2 regions of the Bacillus stercoris genome follow, and region 2 is predicted to be linked to the other one. Evidence: a T-box and tRNA genes for the amino acid it is inferred to sense, from the RefSeq annotation. Region 2 holds a T-box; the other holds one or more tRNA genes.
The links. The T-box of region 2 lies ahead of valS (valine--tRNA ligase). A T-box ahead of a tRNA ligase gene usually reads a tRNA of that ligase, here a tRNA-Val.
Positions count from the first base shown of each region.

Region 1: it has a tRNA-Val gene. The T-box ahead of valS (valine--tRNA ligase) is inferred to sense a tRNA for this amino acid. The anticodon was not compared.

Region 1 is NZ_CP121861.1:1,218,127-1,226,120, reverse strand. Features, by position in the region: gene glgB (1,4-alpha-glucan branching enzyme) at 1-953, opposite strand, end outside; tRNA gene QA442_RS06400 (tRNA-Glu) at 1,184-1,255, opposite strand; tRNA gene QA442_RS06395 (tRNA-Ser) at 1,286-1,376, opposite strand; tRNA gene QA442_RS06390 (tRNA-Asn) at 1,380-1,454, opposite strand; tRNA gene QA442_RS06385 (tRNA-Ile) at 1,467-1,543, opposite strand; tRNA gene QA442_RS06380 (tRNA-Gly) at 1,559-1,632, opposite strand; tRNA gene QA442_RS06375 (tRNA-His) at 1,643-1,718, opposite strand; tRNA gene QA442_RS06370 (tRNA-Phe) at 1,739-1,814, opposite strand; tRNA gene QA442_RS06365 (tRNA-Asp) at 1,827-1,903, opposite strand; tRNA gene QA442_RS06360 (tRNA-Met) at 1,915-1,991, opposite strand; tRNA gene QA442_RS06355 (tRNA-Ser) at 2,009-2,101, opposite strand; tRNA gene QA442_RS06350 (tRNA-Ile) at 2,108-2,184, opposite strand; tRNA gene QA442_RS06345 (tRNA-Met) at 2,187-2,263, opposite strand; tRNA gene QA442_RS06340 (tRNA-Ala) at 2,285-2,357, opposite strand; tRNA gene QA442_RS06335 (tRNA-Pro) at 2,363-2,439, opposite strand; tRNA gene QA442_RS06330 (tRNA-Arg) at 2,455-2,531, opposite strand; tRNA gene QA442_RS06325 (tRNA-Leu) at 2,541-2,626, opposite strand; tRNA gene QA442_RS06320 (tRNA-Gly) at 2,641-2,715, opposite strand; tRNA gene QA442_RS06315 (tRNA-Leu) at 2,721-2,807, opposite strand; tRNA gene QA442_RS06310 (tRNA-Lys) at 2,818-2,893, opposite strand; tRNA gene QA442_RS06305 (tRNA-Thr) at 2,931-3,006, opposite strand; tRNA gene QA442_RS06300 (tRNA-Val) at 3,038-3,113, opposite strand; rRNA gene rrf (5S ribosomal RNA) at 3,136-3,251, opposite strand; rRNA gene QA442_RS06290 (23S ribosomal RNA) at 3,386-6,313, opposite strand; rRNA gene QA442_RS06285 (16S ribosomal RNA) at 6,483-7,994, opposite strand, start outside.
Region 2 is NZ_CP121861.1:1,515,437-1,523,430, forward strand. Features, by position in the region: gene QA442_RS07815 (LysM peptidoglycan-binding domain-containing protein) at 1-1,327, shown strand, start outside; gene cotN (spore coat protein CotN) at 1,360-2,385, shown strand; gene QA442_RS07825 (hypothetical protein) at 2,404-2,595, opposite strand; T-box leader at 2,761-2,983, shown strand; gene valS (valine--tRNA ligase) at 3,043-5,685, shown strand; gene QA442_RS07835 (bifunctional folylpolyglutamate synthase/dihydrofolate synthase) at 5,745-7,037, shown strand; gene QA442_RS07840 (prepilin peptidase) at 7,177-7,923, shown strand.

The DNA of each region.
Region 1 (7,994 bases), 300 kb from region 2:
GGCCAATACAAGATATTAGCCACTGCATCAACCCTAAATCCATCTATATGATAGAATTCCGCCCAGTACAACGCATTCGAAATTAAAAAACTATGAACTTCTGGTTTTCCCAGGTCAAAATTTGCCGTGCCCCATAGCCAGTTCTCCCGATCTCGTTCTTCTTTGTATTCATAAAGCGGTTCTCCATCAAACATATAAAGGCCATGTGCATCTTTACAAAAATGTCCAGGAACCCAATCTAAAATGACTCCGATATTTTGTTGATGACATTCATCAACAAACCTCATCAGATCGTGCGGTGTGCCAAACCTGCTTGTCGGGCTGTAATACCCCGTTCCTTGGTAGCCCCAGGAACGATCATATGGATGCTCATACACCGGAAGCAGTTCAATATGGGTAAACCCATGCTCTTTGATATACGGAATAAGTGTCTGACTTAACTCTTTATAGGAGTAATGCCTGCCATCAGAATGCTTCTTCCAAGACCCGAGATGCAGTTCATAAATGAAAACAGGTTTCTCATACAGCGTCTTAGTCTTCTGTTTCTTTTGCCATCTTTGATCTTGCCAGCTGTACCCTTCCAAATCGTAAGTAAGTGACGCTGTGTTTGGTCTGACTTCTGAATAAATGGCGTATGGATCTGCCTTCAGCCTAATCTCACCGCAATTCGTCACGATTTCATATTTATATCGTTCCTTTTCTCCTAAACCCGGAATAAATAACGTCCAAATGCCATTATCATTCACTCTGTGCATCACATGCTGTTCTCCCGACCAGCTGTTAAAATCCCCAACCACTCGTACTTCCGACGCATGGGGCGCCCACACACAGAATTCATATCCGCTTGTGCCATTCAGCTCACGAAAATGCGAGCCAAACAGCTGATAGCTTTTAAACAGACTGCCTTCGTGAAAAAGATAAACATCATGTGCTGTAGGGCTGGCAGCGGCCATGTAATCATCCTTTCTGACATCATAGTTTTCATTTATAGTATTTATTCGAAGAAATAAAAAAAAGCCCTTTCCTGAAAGCGCTTATACTTATAGACAATTAACTTCATTTTCTGAAGAAAAACGAAATATATGGAGATTTTTGTTGCGTGTTTTAAAATAGAACGAAGCTTATGACATATCCATGATTGATAAAAATAAAAAAGCCTTGCAGGATATGCAAGGCTTTTGGATGACCCGTACGGGATTCGAACCCGTGTTACCGCCGTGAAAGGGCGGTGTCTTAACCGCTTGACCAACGGGCCGACAATTATAAATTTATATTTGTAATCATATGGCGGAGAAGGAGGGATTTGAACCCTCGCGCCGCTTACACGACCTACACCCTTAGCAGGGGCGCCTCTTCAGCCACTTGAGTACTTCTCCATATGGCTCCACAGGCAGGATTCGAACCTGCGACCGATCGGTTAACAGCCGATAGCTCTACCACTGAGCTACTGTGGAATATAAAAGTCATGGTGGGCCTGAATGGACTCGAACCATCGACCTCACGCTTATCAGGCGTGCGCTCTAACCAGCTGAGCTACAGGCCCATGACGATATAGAAATGGAGCGGGTGATGGGAATCGAACCCACGACATCAGCTTGGAAGGCTGAGGTTTTACCACTAAACTACACCCGCAATTTTTATTTGGGGCGATTGATGGGAATCGAACCCACGAATGCCAGAGCCACAATCTGGTGCGTTAACCACTTCGCCACAACCGCCAAAATATATATTGATAAAATGGTGGCTCGGGACGGAATCGAACCGCCGACACACGGATTTTCAGTCCGTTGCTCTACCAACTGAGCTACCGAGCCTAAGTATTTAAATGGCGGTCCGGACGGGACTCGAACCCGCGACCTCCTGCGTGACAGGCAGGCATTCTAACCAACTGAACTACCGGACCATTTTAAAATTTGGTTGCGGGGGCAGGATTTGAACCTGCGACCTTCGGGTTATGAGCCCGACGAGCTACCGAACTGCTCCACCCCGCGATGATTGGAAATATGTATGGCGGAGGAAGAGGGATTCGAACCCCCGCGGGCTTTGACACCCCTGTCGGTTTTCAAGACCGATCCCTTCAGCCAGACTTGGGTATTCCTCCGTATAGTGGTGGACCTTGTAGGACTCGAACCTACGACCGGACGGTTATGAGCCGTCTGCTCTAACCAACTGAGCTAAAGGTCCATTGGTAGCGGCGGAGGGGATCGAACCCCCGACCTCACGGGTATGAACCGTACGCTCTAGCCAGCTGAGCTACACCGCCAAATATTTTTTAGAAACCAAGTGGAGCCTAGCGGGATCGAACCGCTGACCTCCTGCGTGCAAAGCAGGCGCTCTCCCAGCTGAGCTAAGGCCCCAGGAATGGTCGGGAAGACAGGATTCGAACCTGCGACCCCATGGTCCCAAACCATGTGCTCTACCAAGCTGAGCTACTTCCCGATTTCATATAGATCATGGCGCGCCCGAGAGGAGTCGAACCCCTAACCTTTTGATCCGTAGTCAAACGCTCTATCCAATTGAGCTACGGGCGCAAAACTTAATGCCGAGGGCCGGACTTGAACCGGCACGGTAGTCACCTACCGCAGGATTTTAAGTCCTGTGTGTCTGCCAATTCCACCACCCCGGCGTGGATGGTATAGTTGGAGCGGAAGACGGGATTCGAACCCGCGACCCCCACCTTGGCAAGGTGGTGTTCTACCACTGAACTACTTCCGCAGAAATGGTGCGGATGAAGGGACTTGAACCCCCACGTCTGTAAAGACACTAGAGCCTGATTCTAGCGCGTCTGCCAATTCCGCCACATCCGCAACATGTAAATGGTGAGCCATGAAGGACTCGAACCTTCGACCCTCTGATTAAAAGTCAGATGCTCTACCAACTGAGCTAATGGCTCTTCTTACAAGAGACTTAAGTATTATATCATATAAAAGTGGTGCCGGCAAGAGGACTTGAACCCCCAACCTACTGATTACAAGTCAGTTGCTCTACCAATTGAGCTACACCGGCATATATGTAAACCGATATGTATAATAAAGAATGGTGGAGGATGACGGGCTCGAACCGCCGACCCTCTGCTTGTAAGGCAGATGCTCTCCCAGCTGAGCTAATCCTCCATAATTGCACTAACGTGCAATTGCTTGGCGGCGTCCTACTCTCACAGGGGGAAACCCCCGACTACCATCGGCGCTGAAGAGCTTAACTTCCGTGTTCGGTATGGGAACGGGTGTGACCTCTTCGCTATCGCCACCAAACAAATGCCTTCAGGATGAAGGTACTGGGCGTTTCTCACAGGATGTGAGAGCCCTTAGCGGAGTTTCCTTACCTTGTCCGCCTTTAGAGAGGTGTTCTCTCAAAACTAGATAACAGGTATGACATCATTCAAAATGTGGTTAAGTCCTCGATCGATTAGTATCTGTCAGCTCCATGTGTCGCCGCACTTCCACCTCAGACCTATCAACCTGATCATCTTTCAGGGATCTTACTTCCTTGCGGAATGGGAAATCTCATCTTGAGGGGGGCTTCATGCTTAGATGCTTTCAGCACTTATCCCGTCCGCACATAGCTACCCAGCGATGCCCTTGGCAGAACAACTGGTACACCAGCGGTGCGTCCATCCCGGTCCTCTCGTACTAAGGACAGCTCCTCTCAAATTTCCTGCGCCCGCGACGGATAGGGACCGAACTGTCTCACGACGTTCTGAACCCAGCTCGCGTACCGCTTTAATGGGCGAACAGCCCAACCCTTGGGACCGACTACAGCCCCAGGATGCGATGAGCCGACATCGAGGTGCCAAACCTCCCCGTCGATGTGGACTCTTGGGGGAGATAAGCCTGTTATCCCCGGGGTAGCTTTTATCCGTTGAGCGATGGCCCTTCCATGCGGAACCACCGGATCACTAAGCCCGACTTTCGTCCCTGCTCGACTTGTAGGTCTCGCAGTCAAGCTCCCTTGTGCCTTTACACTCTGCGAATGATTTCCAACCATTCTGAGGGAACCTTTGGGCGCCTCCGTTACCTTTTAGGAGGCGACCGCCCCAGTCAAACTGCCCACCTGACACTGTCTCCCCGCCCGATAAGGGCGGCGGGTTAGAAGGTCAATACAGCCAGGGTAGTATCCCACCGATGCCTCCACCGAAGCTGGCGCTCCGGTTTCCAAGGCTCCTACCTATCCTGTACAAGCTGTACCAACATTCAATATCAGGCTGCAGTAAAGCTCCACGGGGTCTTTCCGTCCTGTCGCGGGTAACCTGCATCTTCACAGGTACTATAATTTCACCGAGTCTCTCGTTGAGACAGTGCCCAGATCGTTGCGCCTTTCGTGCGGGTCGGAACTTACCCGACAAGGAATTTCGCTACCTTAGGACCGTTATAGTTACGGCCGCCGTTTACTGGGGCTTCAATTCGCACCTTCGCTTACGCTAAGCGCTCCTCTTAACCTTCCAGCACCGGGCAGGCGTCAGCCCCTATACTTCGCCTTACGGCTTCGCAGAGACCTGTGTTTTTGCTAAACAGTCGCCTGGGCCTATTCACTGCGGCTCTCTCGGGCTTGCACCCTAACAGAGCACCCCTTCTCCCGAAGTTACGGGGTCATTTTGCCGAGTTCCTTAACGAGAGTTCTCTCGATCACCTTAGGATTCTCTCCTCGCCTACCTGTGTCGGTTTGCGGTACGGGCACCTCTCACCTCGCTAGAGGCTTTTCTTGGCAGTGTGGAATCAGGAACTTCGCTACTATATTTCGCTCGCCATCACAGCTCAGCCTTATGGGAAACGGATTTGCCTATTTCCCAGCCTAACTGCTTGGACGCGGATATCCAATACCGCGCTTACCCTATCCTCCTGCGTCCCCCCATTGCTCAAATGGTGAGGAGGTGGTACAGGAATATCAACCTGTTGTCCATCGCCTACGCCTTTCGGCCTCGGCTTAGGTCCCGACTAACCCTGAGCGGACGAGCCTTCCTCAGGAAACCTTAGGCATTCGGTGGAGGGGATTCTCACCCCTCTTTCGCTACTCATACCGGCATTCTCACTTCTAAGCGCTCCACCAGTCCTTCCGGTCTGGCTTCACAGCCCTTAGAACGCTCTCCTACCACTGTTCGAAGAACAGTCCGCAGCTTCGGTGATACGTTTAGCCCCGGTACATTTTCGGCGCAGAGTCACTCGACCAGTGAGCTATTACGCACTCTTTAAATGGTGGCTGCTTCTAAGCCAACATCCTGGTTGTCTAAGCAACTCCACATCCTTTTCCACTTAACGTATACTTTGGGACCTTAGCTGGCGGTCTGGGCTGTTTCCCTTTCGACTACGGATCTTATCACTCGCAGTCTGACTCCCAAGGATAAGTCATTGGCATTCGGAGTTTGACTGAATTCGGTAACCCGGTAGGGGCCCCTAGTCCAATCAGTGCTCTACCTCCAAGACTCTTACCTTGAGGCTAGCCCTAAAGCTATTTCGGAGAGAACCAGCTATCTCCAGGTTCGATTGGCATTTCACCCCTACCCACACCTCATCCCCGCACTTTTCAACGTGCGTGGGTTCGGGCCTCCATTCAGTGTTACCTGAACTTCACCCTGGACATGGGTAGATCACCTGGTTTCGGGTCTACGACCACGTACTCATGCGCCCTATTCAGACTCGCTTTCGCTGCGGCTCCGCATCTTCTGCTTAACCTTGCACGGGATCGTAACTCGCCGGTTCATTCTACAAAAGGCACGCCATCACCCGTTAACGGGCTCTGACTACTTGTAGGCACACGGTTTCAGGATCTCTTTCACTCCCCTTCCGGGGTGCTTTTCACCTTTCCCTCACGGTACTGGTTCACTATCGGTCACTAGGGAGTATTTAGCCTTGGGAGATGGTCCTCCCGGATTCCGACGGAATTTCACGTGTTCCGCCGTACTCAGGATCCACTCAGGAGAGAACGAAGTTTTGACTACAGGGCTGTTACCTCCTATGGCGGGCCTTTCCAGACCTCTTCATCTACCTCGTTCCTTTGTAACTCCGTACAGAGTGTCCTACAACCCCAAGAGGCAAGCCTCTTGGTTTGGGCTAATCCCGTTTCGCTCGCCGCTACTCAGGGAATCGCATTTGCTTTCTCTTCCTCCGGGTACTTAGATGTTTCAGTTCCCCGGGTCTGCCTTCTCATATCCTATGAATTCAGATATGGATACCACTCCATTACGAGTGGTGGGTTTCCCCATTCGGAAATCTCCGGATCAAAGCTTGCTTACAGCTCCCCGAAGCATATCGGTGTTCGTCCCGTCCTTCATCGGCTCCTAGTGCCAAGGCATCCACCGTGCGCCCTTTCTAACTTAACCGTTAAAAAGAATCACTATGTGATATCTTGTATTACTAATTGAATGTGATGTCTACTGTTATCTAGTTTTCAAAGAACACGTTTCGAAGGAATGATCCTTCAAAACTAAACAAGACAGGGAACGTTCTGTTTATAAGACCCAAGGTCTTATATTCCGTAAATATCCTTAGAAAGGAGGTGATCCAGCCGCACCTTCCGATACGGCTACCTTGTTACGACTTCACCCCAATCATCTGTCCCACCTTCGGCGGCTGGCTCCTAAAAGGTTACCTCACCGACTTCGGGTGTTACAAACTCTCGTGGTGTGACGGGCGGTGTGTACAAGGCCCGGGAACGTATTCACCGCGGCATGCTGATCCGCGATTACTAGCGATTCCAGCTTCACGCAGTCGAGTTGCAGACTGCGATCCGAACTGAGAACAGATTTGTGGGATTGGCTTAACCTCGCGGTTTCGCTGCCCTTTGTTCTGTCCATTGTAGCACGTGTGTAGCCCAGGTCATAAGGGGCATGATGATTTGACGTCATCCCCACCTTCCTCCGGTTTGTCATAAGCAGTCACCTTAGAGTGCCCAACTGAATGCTGGCAACTAAGATCAAGGGTTGCGCTCGTTGCGGGACTTAACCCAACATCTCACGACACGAGCTGACGACAACCATGCACCACCTGTCACTCTGCCCCCGAAGGGGACGTCCTATCTCTAGGATTGTCAGAGGATGTCAAGACCTGGTAAGGTTCTTCGCGTTGCTTCGAATTAAACCACATGCTCCACCGCTTGTGCGGGCCCCCGTCAATTCCTTTGAGTTTCAGTCTTGCGACCGTACTCCCCAGGCGGAGTGCTTAATGCGTTAGCTGCAGCACTAAGGGGCGGAAACCCCCTAACACTTAGCACTCATCGTTTACGGCGTGGACTACCAGGGTATCTAATCCTGTTCGCTCCCCACGCTTTCGCTCCTCAGCGTCAGTTACAGACCAGAGAGTCGCCTTCGCCACTGGTGTTCCTCCACATCTCTACGCATTTCACCGCTACACGTGGAATTCCACTCTCCTCTTCTGCACTCAAGTTCCCCAGTTTCCAATGACCCTCCCCGGTTGAGCCGGGGGCTTTCACATCAGACTTAAGAAACCGCCTGCGAGCCCTTTACGCCCAATAATTCCGGACAACGCTTGCCACCTACGTATTACCGCGGCTGCTGGCACGTAGTTAGCCGTGGCTTTCTGGTTAGGTACCGTCAAGGTACCGCCCTATTCGAACGGTACTTGTTCTTCCCTAACAACAGAGCTTTACGATCCGAAAACCTTCATCACTCACGCGGCGTTGCTCCGTCAGACTTTCGTCCATTGCGGAAGATTCCCTACTGCTGCCTCCCGTAGGAGTCTGGGCCGTGTCTCAGTCCCAGTGTGGCCGATCACCCTCTCAGGTCGGCTACGCATCGTTGCCTTGGTGAGCCATTACCTCACCAACTAGCTAATGCGCCGCGGGTCCATCTGTAAGTGGTAGCCGAAGCCACCTTTTATGTTTGAACCATGCGGTTCAAACAAGCATCCGGTATTAGCCCCGGTTTCCCGGAGTTATCCCAGTCTTACAGGCAGGTTACCCACGTGTTACTCACCCGTCCGCCGCTAACATCAGGGAGCAAGCTCCCATCTGTCCGCTCGACTTGCATGTATTAGGCACGCCGC
Region 2 (7,994 bases):
AATTCAAGCTGATTTAGCGATCGAAGGTCTTTTGGATGATACGCAAGACAAAGAACCGGAGATACCTTTATATGAAGCTCCTGAGGCGTTCAGGGAGGAAGAGCTTTCAGAGCCGCCGGCACATAATGTAGAAGAACCAGGTGCATCATCGGCAGAGAAAGCAGTTCTTCAGGATGAACCGCCAGAACTTTTTGTCTCAAAAGCAGGGCTCCGTGAAGAACTGGAGACAGAAAAAGCAGAATCTGAGCCGCCTGAATCGGTTGCTTCAGAACCAGAGGCCAGAGAAGATGGAAAAGAGGAAGACGAGGCTGAAGAGCCTGCAGTGATGGAAGCAGAGGTTCGTACAGAATCGGAAAAAGCAGAATCGGAGCCAGAACCTGCTGCTTCAGAAATAGAGATTCAAGAGATCGTTAAAGCAAAAAAAGAAACGGCAGAGCCGGCAGCTGCAGCAGATGTTCGTGAAAAAGCAGACTCTCCAGCGGAGGATGAGCTTCGTGAACACGCTGGCGCAGAAGAATCGCCTGCATTGGAAGCTGAACTTCATTCAGAGACTGTGGTCAAAGAGGAAAAAGCAGAAACATCTATTCATGAATACGCATTGCGTCAAGAGGCTCAAAATGAAGAAGAGCCTCAATCGGATCAGGCTGGTACGGCGCTTTGTCAAGAAGAGCCGGAACCGGATGGAGCTTTGGAGAATGTATCAGAGGCCGCTCTCTCCATAGAAGAAAACAGAGAGAAAAAAACAGCTTCAGCAGTATATGCGGAGAGTGACAAAGCCGATTTGCATTTCCATTTCAATCAAAAAACAGGCTCAGAGGAGGCTCAAGAAGAATCGCCTGAACCGGCCTATCGTACCTTCCTGCCCGAACAAGAAGAGGAGGATTCTTTTTATTCAGCGCCTAAGCTGCTGGAGGAGGAAGAACAAGAGGAAGAAAGCTTCGAAATTGAAGTGAGAAAAACACCACCGGCTGAAGAGCCTATGGAAGAAACACCTTTTCAATCCTTCCAGCTGCCTGAATCCTCTGAGACTGAAAGGAAGGAAACGAATGCTGTTCCTAGGGTTTCTCCTGCTGCTGAAACGAAGGAACCTCAAACAAAGGAAAGTGATAATTCTCTTTATCTAACGAAACTTTTTACAAGAGAAGAGGATGAGTTTTCGAGAATGAAAATCTGCATTGTGCAGCAGGAAGATACGATCGAACGTTTATGCGAACGGTATGAAATTACATCCCAGCAGCTGATCAGGATGAATTCTTTAGCCTTGGATGATGAATTAAAAGCAGGACAGATTCTCTATATTCCTCAATATAAAAATAGCCATGCATAAACCGTAAGCGATCGGAAAATGTGGTGAATGAAATGGAAGATACCCAATCGGTTCTTCAGGAATACGGACTGACTGCTCAATTTATTGAGCCTGTCAGTCCTCTTGTTTGGAAAGTGTATACAGACTACGGCGTATTCGCCCTGAAAAAGTTGAAAGAGGGTCGCGGCAGGCAATTTACAGATCATATGGTGGCGATTGAGGAAAAAGGTTTTCGTTCTTTTGTTCCCGTATACAGAACAAATAGCGGTGAGTTTTTCTCAGCAGGCAGGCAATACGGAGATACCTACTATTTAATGCCTTGGCTCCAATTTGACCAAGAAGAAGAACGTGATCAGAAACATGCTTATTTATTTAGAGAGACATCCCGCCTTCACGAAAGAACCATGCAGGAACTAAAGGTTAGGCGTGATGAGATTGAACGGTATTACGATCAAACGAAAAAAAAGTGGGAACATGACAAGATCTTCTATGAACAGTTTGTGGATAGAGCAGAGAAGGAGTGGTACCTTTCTCCTTTTGAACTTCAGGCCATCACCTATTTTTCAGAAACCATTTCCGCGGTGAACTTTGCGCTGGAGCGGCTGGAGGACTGGTATGAGTCGGCAAAAGAAAAGGATGTTTCAAGGGTTGTAATGAACCACGGCAGCCTGTCTATACACCATTTTCTATATAATGATACCGGGACGGGATATTTTACAAACTTCGAAAGAGCTTCTGTCGGCCCGCCGCAAAACGACCTGCTCGGCTTTTTTACAAAAATGTTCAGAGGCTTTCCGAAAGCTTGTCCGGAATGCGTCGAATGGTTTTATGGATACACGAAATCATTTCCTTTACGTGAAGCGGAAGTCAGTCTATTTCTCAGCTATATGGCTTATCCGCAAGCCATGTACAAGGTGCTGAACGGTTATCAAGCCGGGAAAAGACAGCATGAAAAAGAGGAATGTACACAATTATTAAAGGCGTATTGGCAAATGAAAAATATAGAGCCGTTTGTAATGAAAATTCATCAGATTGAACAAGAGAAAAAATTTCAGGCTGAAAACGAGTCCACGTCTTAATGGCGCGGACTTGTTTGTTTATATCCATTCTAAATGAAGGGCGCAAGCTAAAAAGATTAGGATTGCGAGCAGCAAAACATCAAAGGTTGTCGGAAAGAAAATGGTTCTGATTCCTTGAAAAATCGTAATGGGAATAATCACTTGTGCGGATACAAGCCGAATTTGCCTGACCCATGGCGGCAGCGAATAAGAGCTGAAACGTTTCTTCACAGTGCATCCTCCTCTACGCATTTACAAGCATCATATGTAAACTTGGGCAATAGGTGCCTGCCTATCTGTATAGAAAGCGGTGTTTTTGGAAAAGATGATTGACGAATCAAAAACACTTTTACTATAATAAAGAACATAAATAATGTATACAATGAGCTGATAAATACACCTGCTTAGAACGGGAAGAGTACAAAAAAGGCGCATGCAGAGAGAGAAGCCGTTTGCTGAAAGGCTTCTTATGCTGTCTGATTGGAAGGTCGCCCGGGAGCATAATTTCTTGAAGGAAGAGTAGAGAAATTCGGGAAACACCCGTTATCCGTTATAAGTGCATGAACTGATAGAGTTCATGAAAAAAGGTGGTACCGCGAAAGAGTTTTTCGTCCTTTTACAGGGATGAAGAGCTCTTTTTTCGTTCTCAGCCATTTTTAAACATGCTGGAGGGTTATGATGGAAACGAATGAACAAACAATGCCGACGAAATATGATCCGGCAGCGGTCGAAAAAGACCGATATGATTTTTGGCTAAAAGGAAAATTTTTTGAAGCGGGCAGTGACCAGGCAAAAGAGCCATACTCTGTTGTCATCCCGCCGCCAAACGTAACTGGAAGACTACACCTTGGCCACGCATGGGATACAACGCTGCAAGACATTGTAACAAGAATGAAGCGCATGCAAGGCTATGATGTGCTGTGGCTGCCTGGCATGGACCACGCCGGCATCGCGACACAGGCTAAAGTGGAGGCGAAACTTCGTGAAGAAGGCAAATCCCGCTACGATTTAGGCCGTGAAAAATTCCTCGAAGAAACGTGGAAGTGGAAGGAAGAGTATGCTGACTTTATTCGCAGCCAGTGGGCGAAATTAGGTCTTGGCCTTGATTATTCCCGGGAACGTTTTACGCTGGATGAGGGCTTAAGCAAAGCGGTACGGGAAGTATTCGTTAAGCTTTATGAAAAAGGCCTGATCTACAGAGGCGAATATATTATTAACTGGGACCCAGCGACAAAGACAGCCCTATCCGACATTGAGGTGATTTACAAGGATGTTCAAGGCGCGTTCTATCATATGAGCTATCCACTTGCTGATGGGACAGGTTCAATTGAAATTGCGACGACACGTCCTGAAACGATGCTCGGTGATACAGCAGTTGCTGTTCACCCTGAAGACGAGCGCTATAAACACCTTATCGGAAAAACGGTGATACTGCCGATTGTAAATCGTGAAATTCCGATTGTCGGTGATGACTATGTTGATATGGAATTTGGTTCAGGTGCGGTGAAAATTACGCCTGCTCATGATCCGAACGACTTCGAGCTTGGCAACCGCCACAATTTAGAACGCATTCTTGTCATGAATGAAGACGGCACGATGAATGAAAATGCATTGCACTATCAAGGTATGGATCGTTTTGAATGCCGCAAAAAGCTCGTGAAAGATTTACAGGAAGCGGGAGTTCTCTTTAAAATCGAGGATCATATGCATTCTGTCGGCCATAGTGAACGAAGCGGGGCTGTTGTGGAGCCTTATCTTTCTACACAATGGTTCGTGCGCATGCAGCCGCTTGCTGATGCAGCGATTGAGCTGCAAAAGAAAGAAGAAAAAGTCAATTTTGTGCCTGACCGTTTTGAAAAAACGTATTTACACTGGATGGAAAACATTCGCGATTGGTGTATCTCCCGTCAGTTGTGGTGGGGCCATCGTATTCCTGCCTGGTATCATAAAGAAACAGGAGAGCTATATGTCGGGCTTGAGGCGCCGGAGGATAGGGAAAATTGGGAACAGGATACAGACGTGCTGGATACATGGTTCAGTTCTGCGCTATGGCCTTTCTCCACAATGGGCTGGCCTGATGTAACAGCTGAAGACTTTAAACGCTACTATCCGACAGACGTTCTCGTGACAGGGTATGACATCATTTTCTTCTGGGTGTCACGCATGATTTTCCAAGGCATTGAATTTACAAACGAGCGCCCGTTCAAGGATGTTTTAATTCATGGTTTAATCCGTGACGAGCAAGGCCGGAAAATGAGTAAATCTCTTGGCAACGGTGTCGATCCGATGGATGTCATTGACAAGTACGGAGCTGATTCTCTGCGTTATTTCCTTGCGACTGGAAGCTCTCCTGGCCAGGATCTGCGCTTCAGCTATGAAAAAGTGGAATCGACATGGAATTTTGCCAATAAAATTTGGAACGCCTCTCGTTTTGCATTAATGAACATGGATGGCATGACGTACGATGAGCTTGATCTGTCAGGCGAAAAATCAGTCGCTGACAAGTGGATTTTAACGCGATTAAATGAAACGATCGAGCACGTGACCCAGCTTGCTGACCGATATGAATTTGGTGAAGTCGGACGCCATTTATATAACTTTATTTGGGATGATTTCTGTGACTGGTATATTGAAATGGCAAAGCTTCCGCTCTATGGAGAAGACGAAGCGGCTAAGAAAACTACCCGCTCCATCCTTGCTTACGTGCTTGATCAAACGATGCGTCTGCTCCATCCGTTTATGCCATTCTTAACAGAGGAAATTTGGCAGCACCTTCCTCACCAAGGGGAATCGATTACAGTAAGTCAATGGCCTGTTGTCGTGCCGGAGCATACCGATACTGAAGCGGCAGCTGACATGAAGCTTCTTGTTGAGCTGATCCGTTCTGTGCGTAATATTCGCAGTGAAGTCAATACGCCAATGAGCAAGCAGGTTGAACTGTATATTAAAACAGGCACAGAAGAAATAGCAGCCCGCCTCGAAGCGAACCGTTCATATGTTGAACGCTTTACGAATCCGAGCGTTCTTAAAATCGGCACGGATATCGAGGCTGTTGATAAAGCGATGACGGCCGTTGTCTCAGGAGCAGAGGTTATTCTTCCGCTTGAAGGCTTAATTAATATTGATGAAGAAATTGCCCGTCTGCAAAAAGAATTCGATAAGCTGACGAAAGAAGTCGAGCGCGTCCAAAAGAAACTTGGAAATGAAGGATTTATGAAAAAAGCGCCTGCACACGTAATTGATGAAGAACGTGAAAAAGAAAAAGATTATGTGGCAAAGCGTGACGCTGTTCAAAAACGAATGGCTGAGCTGAAGGGCTAATGAAAAGCCGGGGCGGTTTCTAGAGAAACCGCCTTGTCTTATAAAAGAGGGGATTATCATTGTTTACTGCATATCAAGAAGCGCGCAGCTGGATTCACGGGCGGCTGAAATTCGGGGTGAAGCCCGGGCTTGGCCGAATGGAGCAGCTGATGGCGCGTTTAGGACATCCTGAAAAAAAAATCCGCGCGCTCCACGTCGCAGGAACAAACGGTAAAGGATCAACTGTCGCTTTTATCCGTTCTATGCTGCAGGAAGCCGGATATACGGTAGGAACGTTTACATCGCCTTATATCATTACGTTTAATGAACGGATCAGCGTAAACGGGACACCGATTACAGATGAGGAATGGACAGCACTCGTTAATCAAATGAAACCGCACGTTGAAGCTCTTGATCAAACGGAACACGGACAGCCGACAGAATTTGAAATTATGACGGCCTGTGCATTTTTATATTTTGCAGAATTTCATAAGGTTGATTTTGTTATTTTTGAAACAGGTTTGGGAGGCAGATTCGATTCTACGAATGTAGTAGAGCCGCTTTTAACTGTGATCACAAGCATCGGACACGATCATATGAATATTTTGGGGAACACCATTGAAGAAATTGCAGGAGAAAAGGCCGGTATTATTAAAGAAGGTATTCCAATCGTTACAGCAGTTACCCAGCCGGAAGCTTTACAGGTCATCCGCCATGAAGCTGAACAGCATGCTGCGCCATTCCAGTCATTACTTGATACCTGTGCTATTTTCAATGAAAAGGCTCTGCCTGCAGGAGAACAGTTTTCATTCAAAACGGGCGAAAAATGCTATGAAGATATTCGGACATCCTTGATTGGCACCCACCAAAGACAAAATGCTGCTTTATCCATTTTGGCTGCGGAGTGGCTCAATAAGGAGAATATTGCCCATATCAGTGATGAAGCATTAAGAAGCGGGCTTGTGAAGGCTGCTTGGCCCGGACGGTTAGAGCTTGTTCAAGAAGATCCTCCGGTTTACTTAGACGGTGCGCATAACGAAGAAGGTGTTGAACAGCTGGCGGAAACGATGAAGCAGCGTTTCGCCAATTCACGCATTTCTGTGGTGTTTAGCGCATTAAAGGACAAACCGTATCAGAACATGATTAAAAGACTGGAAACCATAGCTGATGAGATTCATTTTGCTTCTTTTGATTTTCCCCGTGCTTCTCTTGCAAAAGATCTCTATGATGCAAGTGAAATCAGCCATAAAAGCTGGAGTGAAGATCCAGACGATGTGATCAATTTCATAGAAAGCAAAAAGGGCTCACATGAAATCGTGCTGATTACCGGATCTCTTTATTTTATTTCTGACATTCGCAAACGGTTGAAATAAACGCGTCCGGCTCCGGCAGAATCGAAAAAAGATTCTGCCGGCTTTTTTATGTGTAAAATTGCATAATCCCGATTGGAGTTCAGGTTTCTCATTTTGCTACAATCCATACCATAACTCAGTGAGTAAAGGTGTGTTGTCTATGCTATTCATTCTTTTTATCTTCGGGCTTATCCTTGGTTCTTTTTACTATACGGCCGGGCGCCGTATCCCCTTACATCTATCTATTATCGCGCCCCGTTCATCATGCTCGTTTTGCCGGCGGGCTTTGACTCCTGCAGAATTAATTCCCATCCTGTCATTCCTATTTCAAAAAGGTAAATGTAAAAGCTGCGGGCATAGGATTTCTTTTATGTATCCCGCGGCAGAGCTTATGACAGCGTGTTTATTTGCCGCCGCAGGAATACGCTTTGGCATGTCGCTGGAATTATTAACCGCTGTCGTGTTTTTCTCTCTTCTCATTATTGTTGCAGTGACAGATCTTCATTATATGCTGATTCCAAATCGAATATTGATTTTCTTTCTTCCCTTTTTGGCGGCCGCGAGATTGATTTCTCCGCTTGATTCCTGGTATGCAGGCCTGTTAGGTGCTGCAGCCGGATTTCTATTTCTGGCTTTAATTGCCGCAATCACTCATGGGGGAGTAGGGGGAGGAGATATTAAATTATTTGCGGTGATTGGCTTTGTGCTTGGTGTGAAAATGCTGGCGGCTGCCTTTTTCTTTTCTGTTTTGATAGGCGCATTGTACGGGTCGGCAGCTGTTCTGACTGGTAGACTCGCCAAAAAGCAGCCGCTTCCCTTTGCCCCTGCAATAGCGGCAGGGAGTATTTTAACCTATTTATATGGGAACTCTATCATTTCGTTTTATATCAAAATGGCATCGGGATGACTGCTGAAAAATTTGACGAACGTTTTTTGGACAAGACGACAAAAGTCTTGTTCTTTTTTTTTTCGCCTGTG